DNA from 2 places in the Coprobacillus sp. AF33-1AC genome. Region 1 is predicted to be linked to the other one. Evidence: predicted binding sites of a transcription regulator. Region 1 holds the regulator's gene; the other holds the start of a gene.
The links. The regulator HrcA, encoded in region 1, represses chaperone genes, less so after heat shock. The targets are predictions, from matches to a motif close to TTTTAGCACTNNNNNNNNNNNAGTGCTAAAA.
Positions count from the first base shown of each region.

Region 2: a site for HrcA is predicted at 4,715-4,745, ahead of gltB (glutamate synthase large subunit). Genes of this name have one in related genera too.

Region 1 covers NZ_QRQB01000005.1:53,310-63,772, forward strand. Annotated here, with positions in the region: gene DWZ53_RS03300 (DAK2 domain-containing protein) at 1-858, opposite strand, end outside; gene DWZ53_RS03305 (Asp23/Gls24 family envelope stress response protein) at 870-1,226, opposite strand; gene rpmB (50S ribosomal protein L28) at 1,446-1,631, shown strand; gene DWZ53_RS03315 (pyridoxamine 5'-phosphate oxidase family protein) at 1,704-2,159, opposite strand; gene DWZ53_RS03320 (ECF transporter S component) at 2,173-2,814, opposite strand; FMN riboswitch at 2,892-3,007, opposite strand; gene dnaJ (molecular chaperone DnaJ) at 3,077-4,195, opposite strand; gene dnaK (molecular chaperone DnaK) at 4,252-6,063, opposite strand; gene grpE (nucleotide exchange factor GrpE) at 6,080-6,628, opposite strand; gene hrcA (heat-inducible transcriptional repressor HrcA) at 6,609-7,676, opposite strand; gene hemW (radical SAM family heme chaperone HemW) at 7,820-8,920, opposite strand; gene DWZ53_RS03350 (L-serine ammonia-lyase, iron-sulfur-dependent, subunit alpha) at 8,898-10,109, opposite strand; gene holA (DNA polymerase III subunit delta) at 10,119-10,463, opposite strand, start outside.
Region 2 covers NZ_QRQB01000011.1:24,727-35,189, reverse strand. Annotated here, with positions in the region: gene DWZ53_RS05610 (glutamate synthase subunit beta) at 1-47, opposite strand, end outside; gene gltB (glutamate synthase large subunit) at 52-4,563, opposite strand; gene pduL (phosphate propanoyltransferase) at 4,856-5,428, shown strand; gene DWZ53_RS05595 (DUF4230 domain-containing protein) at 5,512-6,144, shown strand; gene DWZ53_RS05590 (HU family DNA-binding protein) at 6,165-6,443, opposite strand; gene DWZ53_RS05585 (low specificity L-threonine aldolase) at 6,533-7,555, opposite strand; gene DWZ53_RS05580 (glycoside hydrolase family 1 protein) at 7,594-9,042, opposite strand; gene DWZ53_RS05575 (alpha/beta hydrolase) at 9,080-9,985, opposite strand; gene DWZ53_RS05570 (hypothetical protein) at 9,978-10,463, opposite strand, start outside.

The DNA of each region.
Region 1 (10,463 bases):
AGCATTACCTGGTTTTAAAGTATGAACATGTACTTTTACAATATCTTCATCTTGTACAACAACAATACTTTCTCCAGGAATTAATGATAATTCCTTTTTAAGTTGATCTTCTGAAAACTTTTCAATTAATGATGGATTTAAACGGATAATAAATTCTGTACAATATCCAAATTCTTCTTCTTTACCTTCTAAATTAGTTCCAGCATTAGTTTGTGCTCCACCTGTTACATCAACAAATTCAACACGATCTCCTTGTAATCCAGCCATAAATCCAGTTAATACAAGTAATAGCCCAGCACCACCACTATCTACAACACCTACTTCTTTTAAAACTGGTAATAATTCTGGTGTTCTTTCTAATGATGCTTCTGCTTCTTTAACAAAGTAAGATAACACATCTTCTACTTCCATACCTTCTCTAGCATATTCAACAACTTTTTCACTAGATTCACGGATAACAGTTAAAATTGTTCCTTCTACTGGACGCATAACGGCTTTATAAGCAACTTTAGCACCACTTTGCCATGCTTTTGCAAGTAAAAGAGCATCTATTTCTTGATGACCTTCTAATGCCATCGCAAACCCTCTAAAAATTTGTGATAGAATAACTCCTGAATTTCCACGTGCTCCCATCAATAAACCTTTAGATAATTTTTTTGCAATTTCATAAACATCATTGCTTTTTAAATCTTTTACTTCTTTAGCACCAGCATTAAATGTCATTGACATATTTGTACCAGTGTCCCCATCAGGTACGGGGAAAACATTTAAAGCATCAATTTCTAAATGATTATTATGTAACGTATTTGCTCCGCATAAAATCATTTCTTTTAATAATTCACCTGTAATGACTTTCATATGATCCTCCATTATTCAATATTACGAAGCCCTTGTACGTATACATTTACTGCTTCAATTTTTACATCTAAAGTTGATTCAACAACATATTTTACTTTCTTTTGAACTTCAACTAAAATTTCGTTAATTTTAATACCATAGCCTAAAATAACATATAAATCTAAAATAAGCCCTGTTTCTCCATCACGAGCAATAATTCCTTTTGAATAATTTTCCTTTTTTAATAATTCAAAAAAACCATCTTTAAGTTTCTTTTGACTAGCCATACCAACAACACCATAACATTCTGTAGCGGCACCACCGGCAACAGTAGCAACAACATCTAAAGAAATATTGATATCGCCTAAACTTGTATTCTTTTCAATCATCCAAAAATTCCTCCTTCTAAATGATTTTATGATATATTTACTTAATTATTATACCTTAATTATCAATCATTTACAATTTATATAACTAGACTTCATCTGCCAAAGAAAAGTCCTAGCAAATAATAACATAATTTTCAAAAAAAACAATTGCATTTTGTATAAATAAATGATATTATAGTCCAGTACGTAAAGCAACTACTAAAAAAGGAGGATTACGACATGTCAAGAAAATGCCAAATCAGCGGTAGAGGACCTATGACTGGGAACAGACGTTCACATGCATTAAACTCAACTAGAAGAAGATGGAACGTGAATTTACAAAAAGCTACTATTTTAGTAGATGGTAAACCTACAAAAGTTAGAATCTCTGCTAAAGAATTAAGAACTTTAAGAAAATCAGCTTAAGGAATATAAATAACAGCATTAATGCTGTTTTTATTTTCTTTAAAAGGAACGGTTTAATAAACCGTTCCTTTTTTAGTCATATGGTTTATATTCTACTGATTGCTTTTTAAAATCAATAAATAATTGAAAGGCTTGACGATTTTCATCTTCATCCCAAATTTCAACAAACTCAGGTGTTACTTCAATTAATATTTCAGTATCTTCATGACTATAAGCATTATAACTTTGCCATAAATATTGTTTGTATTTCTTTTCAAAAATACGTCCGGGTTCATCAATAACCAATCCTTTATTTAGTGCTATTCCTTCTACTTGAACACCATTAAAGCACATTGCTACACGATTATTTTTAAATAACTGCTGTGTTTTTCTAAAATTCTTATCAGTTTTAAAATAAATCTTATCATTATAAAAAACACAACTTACATTTCTTACCATTGGATAATTGTCCACGCAACTTGCAAGAGCCATAATTTTCCAATCACCTAATTTTTTATCCATTATACTTTTTGCTTCTAAAAATTCCATTTCAAAATTCCTCCTATATTATTCCTTGATAACCTAAAATAAATAAAATAGCTGTAATAAAGATCATTCCTGCAACAATAATGTATCCTTTATACACTTTTTGTTGATGTAAAGAAGATTCCACCAAATTTGTTCTTCTTAAAATATTCATAAGTGGTTTATATAAAAACCATGTTACCACAGCATTCATTGTTGCTTTGATTAAATTAAATGGTAATATACCAGGTAAAAGAATAGCAACGACAGCACTTCTTGGCATCCCATAATAAATAGGTGTCACAATGTAGTTCCATATTAACATACTCACTGTTGTAAGAATAACGCCACAAATAAGACCTATGTTTGCTCCTTTTTGATGGTGATGACGCTTATAAATAAAAGCAGCCATACAAGCAAATGAACATGTTGAAACCATATTCATAATGACATCTAGAATGTTTCCACCCCTAACTAAAAGTTCAAATATTGAACAAATAAAACTCATGATTAAAGATGTCATTGGACCATAAATAAATCCACCGATAATAATTAAAATGTCTTTAGGATCATACCTTAGAAAAGACACCATAGGCACAATTGGAAATGATATGATTAGATTAACAATCATTGCCATCGCACAAAGCATACCTACTGTTGTAATTTTCTTTGTTTCCATTTTCAATACCTCCTTCAAAGAAAAACGCACCTAAAATAATCTTCTAGGTACGTTTTTTGCTTATGAAGTATAACAAAAAAAGACTTCTTCCATCCAGACTATAACTGTTGCTACTGGAATTTCACCAGTTCGGCCTTTATGGCTCGCGGAGTTTACCGCCAGTAGAGAATTTCACTCTGCCCCGAAGTATTATTTTATTTGCATATTCATTGTATACTTATTTTATTTATTTGTAAACAAAAACGAAAGAGTGAATCCACTCTTATCGTTTAAATTGATTTTTAAATGTTTCAAAAATTGATTCTTTTTTCTTAGCATGTTTAGCTAATTGTTCGTACAATTCTTTTTCTTTACTTGATAATTTTGTTGGAATCTTAACTTCAATAGTCACCATTTGATCTCCATAACTTGAACCACGTAAATCTTTAACTCCTTTACCTTTTAATCGTAAAACAGTACCAGATTGAGTTCCTGCAGGAATTTTTAATGTGACATCACCTTGCACTGTTGGCACATCGACTTCACATCCTAAAGTTGCATCAACACTTGAAATAGGTACAGTAATATGAATATTACGACCATTTCTAACAAAATGTGGATGACTTTGTACATGTACTTCTACAAATAAGTCACCATTAGGTCCGCCGTTTGCTCCACGACCACCTTTTCCAGATACTCTTAATTGTTGACCATCGTTAATACCAGCAGGAATATCTAAAGAAACAGTCACTGTTTTATTATTATATCCCTTACCATGACAATGTGGACATTTTTCTTTAACAATTTTACCAGTACCATTACAATCTGGACATGTTGTTTGTGTAACAAAAGTTCCAAATGGAGAAGATTGTTGTTGTGAAATAGTACCTGTACCATGACAATGTGGACAAGTTGTTACATCATTAGGATTCTTAGCTCCCGTTCCATGACAATGACTACATGGTGCATCATATGTGACTTTAATGTCTTTTTTAACACCATTAACAGCTTCCATAAAACCAATATTTACTCTCATTAAGTGGTCATCACCACGACGAGGACCATTTGATCTTTGACGACGTGATCCCCCACCAAAGAATGAACCAAATATATCACCTAAATCAACGTCTTCGAAACCACCGAAGCCACCGAAACCACCTGCACCGCCAGCTCCTTGTTCAAATGCTGCATGACCATATCGATCATAAGCAGCTTTTTTATTATCATCAGACAATACATCATAAGCTTCTTGTACTTCTTTGAATTTTTCTTCAGCATCAGGTTCTTTATTGACATCAGGATGATATTGTTTTGCTTTTTTACGATAAGCACGTTTGATTTCATCAGCAGAAGCCCCTTTATTAATACCTAAGACTTCATAATAATCTCTTTTATTTGCCATAATTTCACCCTTTCATAACAGTTTTAAAACCAAGGTGGAACCTTGGTTTTAAACTTCTAGTTCTTTTCTTCAAAATCAGCATCTACAACATTGTCATCATTGTTATTAGATGTAGTTTCACCAGTTGGTCCTTGTTGATTTTGTTGTTGATATGCATATGATGCCATTTGTTGAGCCATTTGTTCTAATTCACTCATTTTAGCTTCTAATGTTGCCATATCATTGTTATCTAAAGCAGTCTTTAATTCTGTTTTTAATTTTTCAGCTGATTCTTTTTGAGTTGCATCAATTTTATCACCTTGTTCAGCTAATGCTTTATCAATTTCATTAATCATTTGTTCAGCTTTATTTCTTGTTTCAATATCTTTACGTTTTTTATCATCTTCTGCTTTATTAGCTTCTGCTTCTTTAACCATACGGTCAATTTCTTCATCAGATAATCCAGTAGAATTTTGAATAACAATTGATTGTTCTTTTTGAGTTTTTAAATCTTTAGCTTTTACATTAACGATACCATTAACATCAATTGAGAATGTAACTTCAATTTGAGGAACACCTCTAGGTGCTGGTTCAATACCGTCTAATTTAAATAAACCTAATTGTTTATTATCTTTAGCCATTGATCTTTCACCTTGTAAGACATTGATGTCTACTGCAGGTTGGTTATCAGCAGCTGTAGAGAAGATTTGTGATTTTGTAGTTGGAATTGTTGTATTACGTTCGATTAATACAGTCATAACTCCACCCATTGTTTCAATACCTAATGATAATGGTGTTACGTCTAATAATAAGACATCTTTAACATCACCAGCAATAACTCCACCTTGAATTGCTGCACCCATTGATACAACTTCATCAGGGTTTACTGATTTATTAGGTTCTTTTGATAATAATCTCTTAACTGATTCTTGTACTGCAGGAATACGAGTAGATCCACCAACTAATAACACTTGATCAATTTCACTTGGTTGCATTCCAGCATCACTTAATGCTTGTCTAACTGGTCCTTCAGTTGCTTGTACTAAGTCACGAGTAATTTCATCAAATTTAGCTCTTGTTAATGTTAATTCAAGATGTAATGGTCCGGCAGCACCAGCTGAGATGAATGGTAATGAAATTTGAGTTTGCATTACACCTGATAAATCTTTTTTAGCTTTTTCTGCAGCTTCTTTAATACGTTGCATTGCCATTTTATCTTGTGATAAATCAACACCTTGATCTTTTTTGAATTCAGAAACGATCCATTCCATAACTTTATTATCAAAATCGTCCCCACCTAATTTATTATTACCAGCAGTAGCTAATACTTCAAATGTACCATCAGCTAAATCAAGAATGGATACGTCGAAAGTACCACCACCTAAGTCATAAACTAATACTTTTTGTTCTTGATCTAATTTATCAAGACCGAATGCTAATGCTGCAGCAGTTGGTTCATTAATAATACGTTCTACATCTAAACCAGCAATTTTACCAGCATCTTTTGTTGCTTGACGTTGAGCATCATTGAAGTATGCAGGTACTGTAATAACTGCTTTTGTTACTTTTTCACCTAAATAAGCTTCAGCAGTAGCTTTTAAGTTTTGTAAAATCATAGCTGAAATTTCTTGTGGTGTATATTCTTTACCATTTACTTTTTCTTTATAATCTGTACCCATATGACGTTTTACAGACATAACTGTATCAGGGTTAGTTACTGCTTGTCTTTTTGCAGCTTCACCTACAATAATTTCTCCATTTTTGAAAGAGACAACTGAAGGAGTTGTACGATTTCCTTCTGGATTTGCAATTACTTTAACATCTCCATTTTCTAAAACACTTACACATGAGTTTGTTGTTCCTAAGTCAATACCAATAATTTTAGACATATTCATTTCCTCCTATTTATTCACTTACTTTAACTAAAGATGCACGAATAACGCGATCTTTTAACATATATCCTTTTTGTAATTCTTCAACAATCATTCCTGGTTCAACACCATCTTCTTTAACAGTCATCACTGCTTGATGATAATTTGGATCAAATTCCTTACCTTCGGTTTCAATAACCTTAACACCTTGATTTTCTAACAATGTCATAATTTGTTTATAAATCATTTCATATCCTTTTAAGAAATTACTTATTTCTTCACTTGGATTTTGTACTGCTAAAGATCTTTCAAAGTTATCAATTACAGGAAGTAATTGTTCGATGAATCCTTGCATCATAAACTTTAAATTATTTGCATGTTCATTTTGCATACGTCTTTTTAAGTTTTCCATATCTGCAAAGACTTTATAATAATCATTTTTCCATTTATCAACTTCTTCTTGAAGAGCTTTCATTTCATCTTCTAAAGAAGCTTCTTGATTATCATTTTCTTCAACTGTATTTTCTTCTTCAACTTCTTTTGTTTCTTCAACTACAGTTTCATTATCTTTTTCTGCCACCATGTTCACCTCTATTTCCAATGTCATTTGGTAATTCGTCTAAAAATGCTTTTTCAATATGTGCTGAAATATATTCAACCAATGCTACCACTTTTTCATAAGGCATACGGGTTGGTCCTATAACTGAAATAGATCCTTTTGACGTTTCCCCAGTTTTAAATGATGCTGATATAACTGAAACATCACCAATTTCATCAATTGGTGAATCAACACCAATCTTAACTTGTACACCATCTTCTATTGATAGTGGTTGGAATGTTTTCCAAGCTTGCGAATTCTCAAATGCGCTTACAATTTTTCTTAACTTATCTACATCGTTGTATTCAGGTTGATAAAGCATATTTTCTTTTCCAGAGAAATAAACATTACTTGAAGCAAATTTAACAAAAGCTTCTAGAAATGCATTCAACAATTCTTCATGTTGTCTAACACTCGTGGAAAGAACTGGCCTTACATCTCTTTCTAAATGAAACGCAACCTGATTAATAGGCGTACCTACAAGTAAATCATTCATAACATTAACACAACTCATTAAATCTTCCATTTCCACATCAGATGAAAATTGGAAAATCTTGTTTTCAACATGTCCCTGACTTGTAATAATAATAGCTGTAACTTTACCGTATTCAAGAGGAACAACTGTAATTCTTTGTAGTGTATCATCACTAGCTGAATTTCCTAATGCAACACTGGTAAGATGCGTTAATTCACTCAACATATTACAACTTTCGTGAACAATATCTGTCAGATTACCTCTACGCTTATTAAAAATTGTCGCAACTTGATTTTTTGTTGTTTCATCAAGATCAACTTTGCCTAAATTGTGCACATAGAAACGATATCCTTCTTTTGAAGGAATTCTTCCTGATGAAGTATGTGTCTTTTCAAGATATCCATAGTCTTCAAGAAAACTCATTTCATTACGAATCGTGGCACTAGAATAAGGCAATTGATATTTGGTCATTAAAGTTTTAGATCCCACCGGTTCAGCAGTTTCAATAAACTCATCAACAATACATTTAAATATCAATAACTGTCTTGCTGTTAACATCAAGTTCACCACCTTTAGCACTCCTTTTTCCTTTGTGCTAAATACATTATACATGATTTATTAGCACTGTCAAGCAACTTGTGCTAATTTTTAAAAATTTATTTTTTAAGACAAAAAAAGGCAATTTCCACTGCCTTTCTATTCTAAATAAAATCAACTAAGATTGCATTGAGCAAATAAAAATAATCAGGATTAACTTTCAAATAATGATGATTCAAAAACAAATGTTTCATCTTAATATGTTTATTTAAAGGTTCTTGATAATATTCTATAAAGTTTACTTGATAACATTGATTAAAAACATCAATATTTAATCCTTCTACCAGTCTTAAAGACATCATAAGATGATTAAACATATGATCCTCTTTTGATAAAGTTTCAATTTTTAAAATTGATTGTCCTTTTAAATAGTGACTTAAAGAGCGACTATGTTCTTTCATTTGATTATCAACTTTACCACATGCTCCAATACCTAGTCCTTCATAATTTTCATAACGCCAATATTTCAAATTATGAAGGCATTGATAGCCATCTTTAGCATAATTAGATACTTCATATTTTTTAAAGTTCATTTCTTTTAATGTTTGATCTATGAGTTGATTCATTTGGTATTCTATTTCTTCGTCAATAGGTTCAAAATCTTTAATTTTTAAAACAGTATGATCTTCTAAAATCAAAGAATAATATGATAAGTGTTGAATATCTAATGATTTAATAGTTAACAAATCATTTTTTACATCATCTATTGTTTGATGAGGTAAACCATACATCAGATCTAATGAAATGTTTTTAAATCCCAATTGTTTTGCTTGATTAATTAAATCATAGACATCTTGACAACAATGAACTCGACCAATATAAGGTAGAAGCTGATCATTAAATGTTTGCACCCCTATGCTTAGCCTTGTGATACCACCGTCTTTTAAGATACTTAATTTCTTTATATTCATGGTTTCTGGATTAAGTTCAATTGAATATTCTTTAACTGAATTTAAATATGGTTTAAAGATATTCATCAGACGTACTAACTGCTTTTCATTTAGACTGCTTGGTGTTCCACCACCAATATAAATTGTTTCAAATTCATTTATCGAAAGTTGTTTAAATTCATTTTCCAAACAATCTAAATATTGATTTGCTACTTTTTCATCATAAAAGACTTTACAAAAATCACAATAATGGCAAATATGATTACAAAAGGGAATATGTACATATAATGCCTTAACCGCCATCTTTAATACCAAACTCCTTTGCTAAACCACCTAATGAAGTTTCTTTATAAGCACTATTTAAGTCTTTTCCTGTCTCTTTCATAACTCTTACAATAGCATCATAAGAAACTTTATTTTTTCTTAAATAGCCTAATTGTTTCGCATATAAAGCTGCATCTATTGCCCGTAAAGCACCAAAACCATTACGCTCAATACATGGAATTTGTACATAACCACCAACCGGATCACAGGTAAGTCCTAAGTTATGTTCTAGTCCCATTTCCCCTGCATACTCTATTAAACTATTATTTAATTCTAAAATCCATCCGTAAGCTGCAGCAGCCATCGAACAAGCTGTACCTACTTCAGCTTGACAACCTCCATCAGCGCCAGAAATCGTTGCATTTGTCTTAACAACATTACCAAACAATCCTGCAACTGCTAAGGCTTTAATCAATTCTTTTCGCGGGATATTTAATTGTTTATAACAATAATACAAAACTGCCGGTAAAACACCACTTGCTCCACAAGTAGGTGCCGTTACCACTTTATGTCCACATGCATTTTCTTCAGAAACCGCATAAGCATAACTACTTACCAATAAACGTTCTCTTTCACTTTCTCTGCGTGTATTCAGTGCTTGTTGGTACATTGATTTAGCTACTCTTTTTAATTGTAATTTACCGGGTATTGTTCCTTCTGCTGATAGTCCGGATTGAACACATGCAAACATTGTATCTAAAACCTCAAACAAATACGCTTTAAAATTATCATCTTCATAATTCATAACATAATCATAAAAAGATATACCTTCTGTTTCAATATGCTTTTCGATTTCTTTTAATGTTTGATGGGGATAAACTTGTTTAGCTTGACTCAATTTACTATTTTCAAATTCAACCGATCCCCCACCAATAGAATAGGCTGTTAATGTATCTATTAATTGATCTTCACGATAAATATAAAAACGCATACCATTAGGATGATAAGGTAAAGTCTCACTTTTAAAATGTATCTCAGTACGATCACCTAATGTCTTTTTTATAATATAATCCGTCAAATGTCCTTTTCCAGTCAATGCCAATGATCCATACAAATCAACAACATATTTCGATGCTTGTGGATATCGTGTTTTCACTTGACTTGCTGCAATTTGAGGGCCCATAGTATGCGAAGATGATGGGCCAAATCCAATTTTAAATAACTCTCTTAATGATTCCATACTTTACTCCTAAATTCTTAATAAAAATAACTCTAATCCTTTTTTCTTATCTATTTTCCCAGTTTTGATTGAAACATCCAATTTCGATAGTTCATTCAAATAAGATAATAACTCTTGTAAATCATATTTTGTACCTTCTTTTCGAACATATTTCAATCGGTAAGGATTAACTGATAATATCTTTGCTATTTCACGATCATTATATCCTTTTCTATCTAATAATTTGACTTGATAAATAAGACGCATTGAATTTGCTATCAATACAATCAGCATAATTGGTTCTTCTTCAAGAACCATTAAATCATGATACACTTCAAATATTTTCTTTCGATTCTTATCTAAAATCGCACTGGT
Region 2 (10,463 bases), on a different contig from region 1:
TTACTTACTTGACGATCAATTTCTAAAAATCCGGTAGGTTTACCCATGGTGTTACACTCCCTTCTTAAAAGCGTTAAATGCTTCTACTTTTGCTTGTTCATTTGTAAGACCTTGTTGTTCATATGAACTAATTAATTCAATCATATGAGCATAATCATGAGGGACAACTTTCTTAAATAAAGTGACTTGATGTTCAAAGTCATCTAATATATCTTTAGCTACTTGTGAATTTGTATAATCATAATGTTTTTCAATTAATTTCTTTAACTGTGCTTCATCATATCTTGAACTTACATTACTATAATTAACTAATTCTTTATTAATATGAGCATATAACTTATTATCAGGATCATAAACATAAGCAATTCCTCCTGACATACCAGCAGCAAAGTTACGTCCTGTAGGACCAAGGACAACAACAAGTCCACCTGTCATATACTCTAAACCATGATCTCCAACTCCTTCAACAACAGCATGAGCTCCTGAATTACGAACGGCAAATCTTTCACCAGCAATACCATTAATATAAACTTCTCCTGATGTTGCTCCATAAAGCGCAACGTTACCAATAATAATATTTTTAGCTGGATCAATAATTGAGTTTTCTGGTGGTACTACGATCAGTTTTCCTCCAGATAATCCTTTACCAAAGTAGTCATTACTATCACCATGAAGATTTAATGTTAAACCTTGTGGAATAAAGGCACCAAATGATTGACCACCTGATCCATAACAATTTACTTTAAATTGATCTTCTGGTAACTTACCATACATCTTTGTTATTTGAGAACCAAACATTGTTCCAAAAGAACGATCAATATTTGTAATATCAACATGAATTTCTTTAGAATCTTTATTAATTAAAGCATCTTTTAATTGTTTTTCTAATACTGTTGTATCTTTAACTTGATCTAATTTGAAATCATATTCATTTTTAGGATCATGATGTACATGTTTGGCTTTAGTATAAGGATTATGAATAATACGACTTAAATCAACATTTTCATGTCCTGGTCTAACTTGTAATAAATCACTACGTCCAACCATTTCATCAATTGTTTTAAATCCTAACATCGCCATATATTCTCTTAACTCTTGAGCAACAAATCGCATAAAGTTTTCAATATATTCAGGTTTTCCTTTAAATCTCTTTCTTAAAATTGGATTTTGTGTAGCCACTCCTACTGGACATGTATCTAAGTTACATACTCTCATCATGACACATCCCATTGTTACAAGTGGCGCTGTTGCAAATCCATATTCTTCAGCACCTAATAATGTAGCAATAGCTAAATCACGTCCATTCATTAATTTACCATCTGTTTCAATGACAACTCGACTTCTTAAATCATTCATTATTAATGTTTGATGAGCTTCAGCTAAGCCTAATTCCCAAGGTAATCCGGCATTATAAACTGAATTTCTTGGTGCTGCACCGGTACCACCATCATATCCAGAAATGAGGATAACTCCGGCACCTGCTTTAGCTACCCCAGCAGCAATTGTTCCAACACCTGCTTCAGATACTAATTTAACTGAAATACGAGCATCTTTATTAGCGTTTTTCAAGTCATAAATGAGTTGCGCTAAGTCTTCAATAGAATAAATATCATGATGAGGTGGTGGTGAAATTAAACCTACACCTGGTGTACTGTGTCTTGTTTTAGCAATCCATGGATAAACTTTACCTGATGGTAAATGTCCACCTTCACCCGGTTTTGCTCCTTGTGCCATTTTGATTTGAATTTCTTTAGCACTACATAAATATTCACTTGTGACTCCAAAACGTCCCGAAGCAACTTGTTTAATAGCTGAACAACGACTATCTCCATTTTCATCTGGAATGAATCTATCTGGATCTTCGCCACCTTCACCACTATTTGATTTTCCTTTTAATCTGTTCATTGCAATAGCCATACATTCATGAGCTTCTTTAGAAATTGACCCATAAGACATGGCTCCTGTTTTAAATCTTTGAACAATACTTTCTACTGGTTCTACTTCTTCTAAAGGAATAGATTTTTTAGGTTTTTTAAATTCTAATAAACCTCTTAAATTAATATTTTTACCTTCTTCATCAATCATTGATGAATATTCTTTAAATAATTTATAATCCCCTAAACGAGTGGCTTGTTGTAGTTTATGAATCGTTTGAGGATTATATAAATGTTCTTCTTTTCCTGAACGTTCTTTATGATCTCCGGCACTGTCTAATGAAATGTCAACATCTAATCCAAGAGGATCAAAGACTTGGTTATGACGATATTCTACATCTGCTTCAATATCTTTGATTGTTTTTCCTTCAATACGACTGACTGTTTTAGGGAAATATTTATTAACTAACTCACTTGATAATCCAATGGCTTCAAAGTTTTGTGAACCACGATATGATTGAATTGTACTAATTCCCATTTTAGAAGCAATCTTTACAATCCCGTGTAAAATACCATCATTATAATCATCTATTGCTGCATAGTAGTCTTTTTCTAACAGACCTTGATCAATTAATTCAAAGATCGTATCTTGTGCTAAATAACCATTAACGGCGCTTGCTCCATAACCAAGTAATGTCGCATAATGATGAACTTCTCTTGGTTCTCCAGATTCAATAATTAAAGCTAAACTATTACGTTTTTTAGTGCTAACTAAATATTGGTTTACTGCGGCTACTGCTAGTAATGAAGGGATTGGTAAGTGGTTATCATCAACACCTCTATCTGATAGAATTACAATATTAGCACCTTCATGATAGACTTTATCTACTTCAACAAATAATTTATCTAAAGCTTTTTCTAATGAAGTATTTTTAATATAAGTTATTGGGACAACAGCTACCTTAAAACCATCTTTTTTAAGTTTTTTAATTTTTAATAAATCGGTATTACTTAAAATAGGATGATTGATTTTTAATAAATGACAGTTTTCTGGTTGATCTTCTAACATATTTCCATCATGACCAATAAATAGACTTGTAGAAGTAATAATTTCTTCTCTAATAGCGTCAATTGGTGGATTTGTTACTTGAGCAAAGAGTTGTTTAAAATAGTTAAATAAAGGTGGATGTTTTTTAGATAAGACAGCTAATGGTCCATCATTTCCCATCGCTACAATACCTTCATTTCCTGTTAATGCTAATTTTTTAATATAATCTGTAACATCTTCATAACTATATCCATATACTTTTTGAAGTTTTGTCAATTCTTTACCCTTATAGCGTTCTACTTTCGCATTAGGAATACGAATATCTTGTAATTTAACTAAGTTACTTTCTAACCATTCCCCATATGGTTGACTTGTTGCATACATTTCTTTTAAATCATCATCTTTAATAAGTTTACCGGCTTTAGTATCTACAAGAAGCATTTTCCCCGGTCTTAATCTTTCTTTTAAGACAATGTCTTCTGCAGGTATATCTAAAGCACCTACTTCTGATGATAAGATTAAATAATCATCTCTTGTAATATAATAACGAGAAGGTCTTAAACCATTACGGTCCAATACAGCTCCCATGACATCACCATCACTAAATAAGATAGAAGCAGGTCCATCCCAAGGTTCCATTAAAGTTGCATTATATTCATAGAAATCTTTTTTAGATTGTGACATACTCTTATCATTTTCATATGGTTCTGGTATACACATCATGACAGCACGAGGTAATTCCATTCCTGACATTACTAAGAATTCTAATGTATTATCTAACATAGCAGAATCAGAACCATTTACATCAATAACTGGGTAAACTTTATTGGTATCTATTTGATCAGTTGCCATGTTTTCTTCACGGCTTAACATATTGTTAGCATTTCCCTTAATCGTGTTAATTTCACCATTATGAACAATAAAACGATTAGGGTGAGCACGGCGCCATGAAGGCATTGTATTGGTAGAAAAACGAGAGTGAACTAATGCAATAGCACTCTTATAATCTTCATCTTGTAAATCTTTAAAGAAAGAACGTAATTGTCCTACTAAAAACATTCCTTTATAAACAATAGTACGTGATGATAAAGAACATACATACGTATCTTCAAATTGACTTTGTTCAAAAATTCTTCTTGCTTGATATAATTTACGATCAAAAGCTAAACCTTTATCTAAACCATGTGGTTTTCTAATAAAAGCTTGAATAATATAAGGCATTGCATCAAGTGCTTTTTTACCTAATACTTTAGGTACAGTTGGAACTTCACGCCATCCTAAAAATTCCATACCTTCTTTTTCGACAACAGTTTCAAACATTTTTTTAACTCTTGCACGAATTTTTTCATCTTGTGGCATAAAGAACATTCCAACTCCAAATTTTCCTTCTTGTGGTAAAATAAATTCAGTAACCACCTTTTTAAAATAAGCATAAGGAACTTGAGTTAAAATTCCTACACCATCCCCTGTTTCACCGGCAGCATCTTTACCAGCACGGTGTTCTAATTGTTCAACAATCTTTAAAGCATTATGTACTGTTAAATGTGTCTTAACACCTTTAATATTCACAACTGCCCCAATACCACAGTTATCATGCTCAAAAGATTTGTCATATAAACCGCTATAACTTTCTTTGTTCATTATGGTTCCCCCTTTTTTAATGTAGAGTTAGAATAACATATTTAGTAATATGTGTAAAGTGTTGTATCTTTTTTAGGAATATCCCAACTTTTTAAAATACTAAGATTTAAAATCATTGATTTTAAGCCATTTTTTAATCATTTTGCAATAATTTTAGCACTTATGATAATATTATTTTACTATTTTAATAAATTTATTTCAAAACATGATAAAAAATTTTTTAAATTTTTTTAATTTTATTGCAAAGAATAGTAAAAAGAGTAAGATATATAGATGAAAAAGGAGAGTTATCATGGAAAATAAATTTATTGTAGAAACATCTGCTAGACACATTCATTTAAGTGATAAAGATCTAGCTACATTATTTGGTGAAGGTTACCAATTAACAAACAAAAAAGATTTATCTCAACCAGGACAATTTGCTTGTGTTGAAAAAGTAAAAGTAGTAGGACCTAAAAGTGAAATGAACATGTCAGTATTAGGACCAACTCGTAATGCAACTCAAGTTGAAATTTCATTAACTGATGCAAGATCATTAGGATTACAAGCATTAGTAAGAGAATCTGGAGATATTGAAGGAACTGCTGGATGTAAATTAGTAGGACCTAAAGGTGAAGTTGAATTAACATGTGGTGTGATTGCTGCAAAACGTCATATTCACTTAACTCCTGAAGATGCAGAAAAATTTGGTGTTAAAGATAAAGAAATCGTTAAAGTAGAATTAGATACTGAAGGACGTTCTTTAGTATTCGGTGATGTTGTTTGTCGTGTAAGTGCTAATTATGCAACTGCTATGCACATTGATACTGATGAAAGCAATGCTGCTGGATGCGGACGTGAAGTATACGGTAAAATTGTAAAATAATATAATTGAGAGGGAAACCTCTCTTTTTTTTACAATAAATGGGGTTATTTTCTAAAATATGCTATAATTTGCTTGGTGATGATATGAAATTATTAGATGGTTTAGGTAAGGCTAAAAAAGCAATTGGTGGGATTGTTGCGATTATTGTTGTTGGTGTTATCATCTTTTTGATAGGAATGCACTTTGGTGGAAAAAGCAGTGAGCCAGAAATTACATCTGCTTCATTAGGACAACAGATAGAAAATATTGAAGAATTATCAACTCTCTCTTATCATTATTCAAAAGTTGGACAATTCTCTAATAATCTGAAATTAAATGGATGGAGTATCCCTCTTACACAAAAAAAATTTCTTTTATCTTATGAAGGTGAACTTAAAGTAGGTGTAAAACTAGATCAAGCAAAAATAAGTGTAGATGATTCTACGATTACTGTTTCTCTTCCTGAAATTACATTTTTATCACATGAAATTGATGAAAATAGTATAGAAGTTTATGATGAAACAAAGAATATCTTTAATCAAATAAGTATTAAAGATTACAAAGCCTTTGCAAAAAAACAAAAAAGTAAGGTTGAAGAAGAAGCAATCGAAAATGGTATTTTATCTAAAGCAGCAACCCGTACTCAAAAAGTAATAACTCAATATTTAGAATCCTTACCAAATATAAAAAATCATTATACAATTAAAATTGAATTCCAAAAAAAAATAGACAGTTGATAAAATCAACTGTCTATTTTTTATTTTTCATTTACAGCTTTTTTTAATGCTGAACTAGCTTTAAATGCTGGTGCTTTGCTTGCTGCAATTGTCATCATTTCACCAGTTCTAGGATTTCTTCCTGTTCTTTCTCCACGAGTACGAACTTCAAAATTTCCAAATCCTTTTAATGAAACTTTATCACCTTTAGTTAAAGCATCTGTTACAACTTCTACAAATGAAGAAATAACTTTATCTACGTCAGTTTTTGTCATTTCTGTACTTGAAGCAATCGCTTCTACTAATTCTGTTTTATTCATTATTATAATCTCCATTTCTCAATAATATAGGTTTTAATACCTGTTTTTATTTTACTACTTTCATGGGTATATTACAACATAATCAAAGATTATAATTGCGCTAAATCATTTATAAATTCATGACATATTTCTTCCGGTGTAGCCCATGACGTCACCAATCTTACGCATATATGATCTTCATCTACATTAAACATTTCCGTCATTGCATAATCTTGTGATAATCGTTGATAAATGTTTTTTTCGAAGATAGGAAATAGTTGATTGGATGGTGAATCAATATACATTGGAATGTGATTTGTGATTAATCCCTCTTTTATAATATGGGCACATTTATTTTCATGTAAACCAATTTTATAATATAAATCTTCTTTAAATAGTGCCAAAAATTGTAATCCTAGCAATCTTCCTTTTGCTAGCATCGCTCCTTTTTGTTTAATGTGATAACGAAAATCTGGTTTTAAATCATCATTGATCAATACTAAGCATTCACCAAATAAAGCCCCCATCTTTGTTCCACCAATATAGAAGGCATCGCTGTATTGTGCTAAATCTCTTAAAGTAGGTGCATTTTCTAAAACAAGAGCACTTCCTAATCTTGCACCATCTACAAATAAGTATAACTGATGTTCCTTACAATATGCATAGATTGTTTTTAGTTCTTCTAATGTATAATAAGTACCATATTCTGTTGTTTGTGATATATATACCATCTTAGGCTGTACCATATGTTCATCTGTATGTTGTCTATAAATTTCATCAATCATCGATACATTTATCTTACCATCTTGATGAGGACATGTCAGAATTTTATGACCTGTGCTTTCTACTGCACCTGTTTCATGAACTTGAATATGACCACTATCCACAGCAATCACTGCTTGATAGTCTTTTAAAGCAGACGCAATCATAATCATATTTGTTTGGGTGCCACCAACTAAAAAATGAATATCGACATTTTTGTTTTGCATTTTTTCTTTTAAAATTTCTTTAGCTTGCAGACAATATTCATCTTGTCCATAGCCTACTGATTGAACTAGATTTGTTTGATTTAATGCAGCCAATACTTGAGGATGTCCACCTTCACTATAATCATTTAAAAAACTATATTTCATATTTACCCCCCCTTAAAGAAAAAGGAAACATATGTTTCCTATAATTCTTCTCCATTTGTTTCAATCACTTTTTTATACCAATAATAAGAGTCTTTTGGAATACGATTTAATGTTCCACTATTTTCATCTTCTTCACGATCAACATAAACAAAACCATAACGTTTTTGATAACCATTTAGCCAACTTAATAAATCAGTGTATGACCACGTACAATAAGCTAATACACGACATCCATCATCACAGGCTTTCTTTAATTCTTCTATATGTCTTTTTAAATAGTCAATGCGATATGGATCATGAATATGACCATCTTCTACTTTATCAAAAGCACCTAAACCATTTTCCGAAATAACGATTGGTAAATCATAGCGAGATGTAATTTCTCGACAACACATTCTAAGTCCCATAGGATCAATTGTCCAATCCCAATCTGTTGTTGGTAAAAATTCATTTTGTGGTTTTTTGTATAAACCAGGAACTCCTTGAACCTTTGCTGTTCCTTTTTTACCTGTTGTATTCATTTCATGAGTTGTTTTAACACCATCTAATGGATTATATTCTACAACACATGTTTGATAATAATTAACTCCCATAAAATCAATCAATGATGCTGCTTTTTTCATTAAAGCTTCATCACCTTCTTCAAATTGTGGAGCACAACCTAAAGATTGTAGATATTGAATGGCAGCTCGTGGATAACGTCCATAAGCATAAACATCCATCCAATAATAATTTTGTAAATCGTCATAGTCTGCTTTAGCCATTGCATTTTCAGGTTTACGATCATAAGCGTAACTTGGACTATAAGCAAATGAGGCTCCTACCTTAGCATCAGGCCATAATTCTTTTAATGCAATGACACTTTTAGCGTGCGCCATATTAGCGTGATGATTAACTTGATAGAAAGTTTTGAAATCATCTACTTTTCCTGGTGGATGCATTCCTTCTAACCACCCAAAACTTGTAAAGATATTTTGTTCATTCATTGTAATCCAATATTTTACACGGTCACCATAACGTTTAAATAATGTTGTTGCATAATGAACATAATCATCAACAATTTGTCTATTTTCCCAGCCATGATATTGATCTTCGAGCGATTGTGGCATATCCCAGTGATATACTGTTACCATTGGCGTAATATGATATTTAATAAGTTCATTAATTAAATTATCATAAAACTGTAATCCTGCTTCGTTAACTTCGCCATTTCCATTTGGATAAATTCTTGACCATGCAATTGAAAAACGATAAGTTTTTAATCCCATCTCTGCCATTAATTTAACATCTTCTTGATAACGATGATAGTGATCTACTGCTTTGTCACCTGTTGTTGCTTTGAATGTTTTTCCTGGAATACGAACAAATTTATCCCAATTGCTTACACCCTTTCCATCTTCGTTCCATGCTCCTTCTACTTGATAAGCAGCGGAAGCACTTCCCCAAAGAAAATCTTTGGGAAAACCTTTTGTTTCTTTAAAGTACATTTTTCTCCTCCTTTATTATTTCCTCGGCAATAATCGACTAACAATTAACATATTGATCTATAAATTGTTTAAAGTCTTTAATCATTTCACTTTTTGAATCTAATTCATATAAGTATTTTTCATCCTTTAATACAAATAATTCTTTCTTTCCTCTATTAGCGTTATATAAAGGGTAACCCATTTTTAAAGGAACAAAATCATCATTTTTTAAATGAATATATAATGTTGGAATATCATTATGTTTAACATAATTTGTTGTATCTTCTTTAATATTAATGTGTACTGCTCTTTTAATCTTTCTTTGTAATAAAAGAAGCATTGGCATTTTAGGGATTTTGTAATCTTGAACTAAACGATAACCTAATATTTGTTGTGGTGAAGTATAGGCACCATCTGATATGATTGCTTTAACATTCTTCAAAACGTGTTTCCCAGCAGCATTTAAAATCGTATTAGCACCACACTCTTTTCCAAATAATACAAGTTGATGTTCTTTTCCAAAACGTCCTAATAAATATTGATTCCAACAAACAAGATCATTTACATCTTTAATACCTAATCCTCTAATATATCCATCACTTTGTCCATGAGCACAAGCATCAACTAATAAGATATGACTATCTTTAATATATTCCTTTAAAAAAGGAACATATAAAGACATATCTTTTGCTTCTAAAGCATAAGGATGTAAAATAACTAAAGTTTGTTGAGCATTATCTTGATTGATAAATAATCCTCTTAACTTTACCCCTTCATTGTTATTAATTAATATATTTTCACATTGATAACGGCTTTCTAACAAACTAGGTCGATCATCTTCTTTATGATGACGATAAAGTAAAGATTTTGTTAGTTTGGTAGCTGCTGCATTCATTGCATAAAGGCTTCCCCCAACTGCTGCTACACTAGCTAAAGTTTGATATGTTTTTTTTCTATTATTCACTACGATAATCCTCCCTGTAATTTTCCATTAATAATCGATTAATATTGGCAACTTGTTCAAACGATGTTAAACGATATTCATCATGTTCCATTCTTGCTGCATAAAAGCGAATTGCTTTTTCCAATTCTTTTTTAATAGTACAACGGTATTCTTCAGGAAATGTTGATATAGGGAAACATACAAATACAAAAGTATTATAATCTTGCGAAAATAAATCTATAAGTAATTGATATCCTACATCTAAAACAATAGAATTACCTATCGCTATTTGTAAGTCATGATTAGCAAAAGTAAGCATATCATTCATGACAAAACGAATAACATCTTTACAAGCATCCTTAAATGCTTCATCATCACTATTAAATATGGCTTCCATATAAGGTAATACAATACTTTGATAGTGTTCATCTTTAGCTCTTTTATTAATATAATGAAAGATATCTAATGTAATATGATAATGGGATAATACTAATGATCC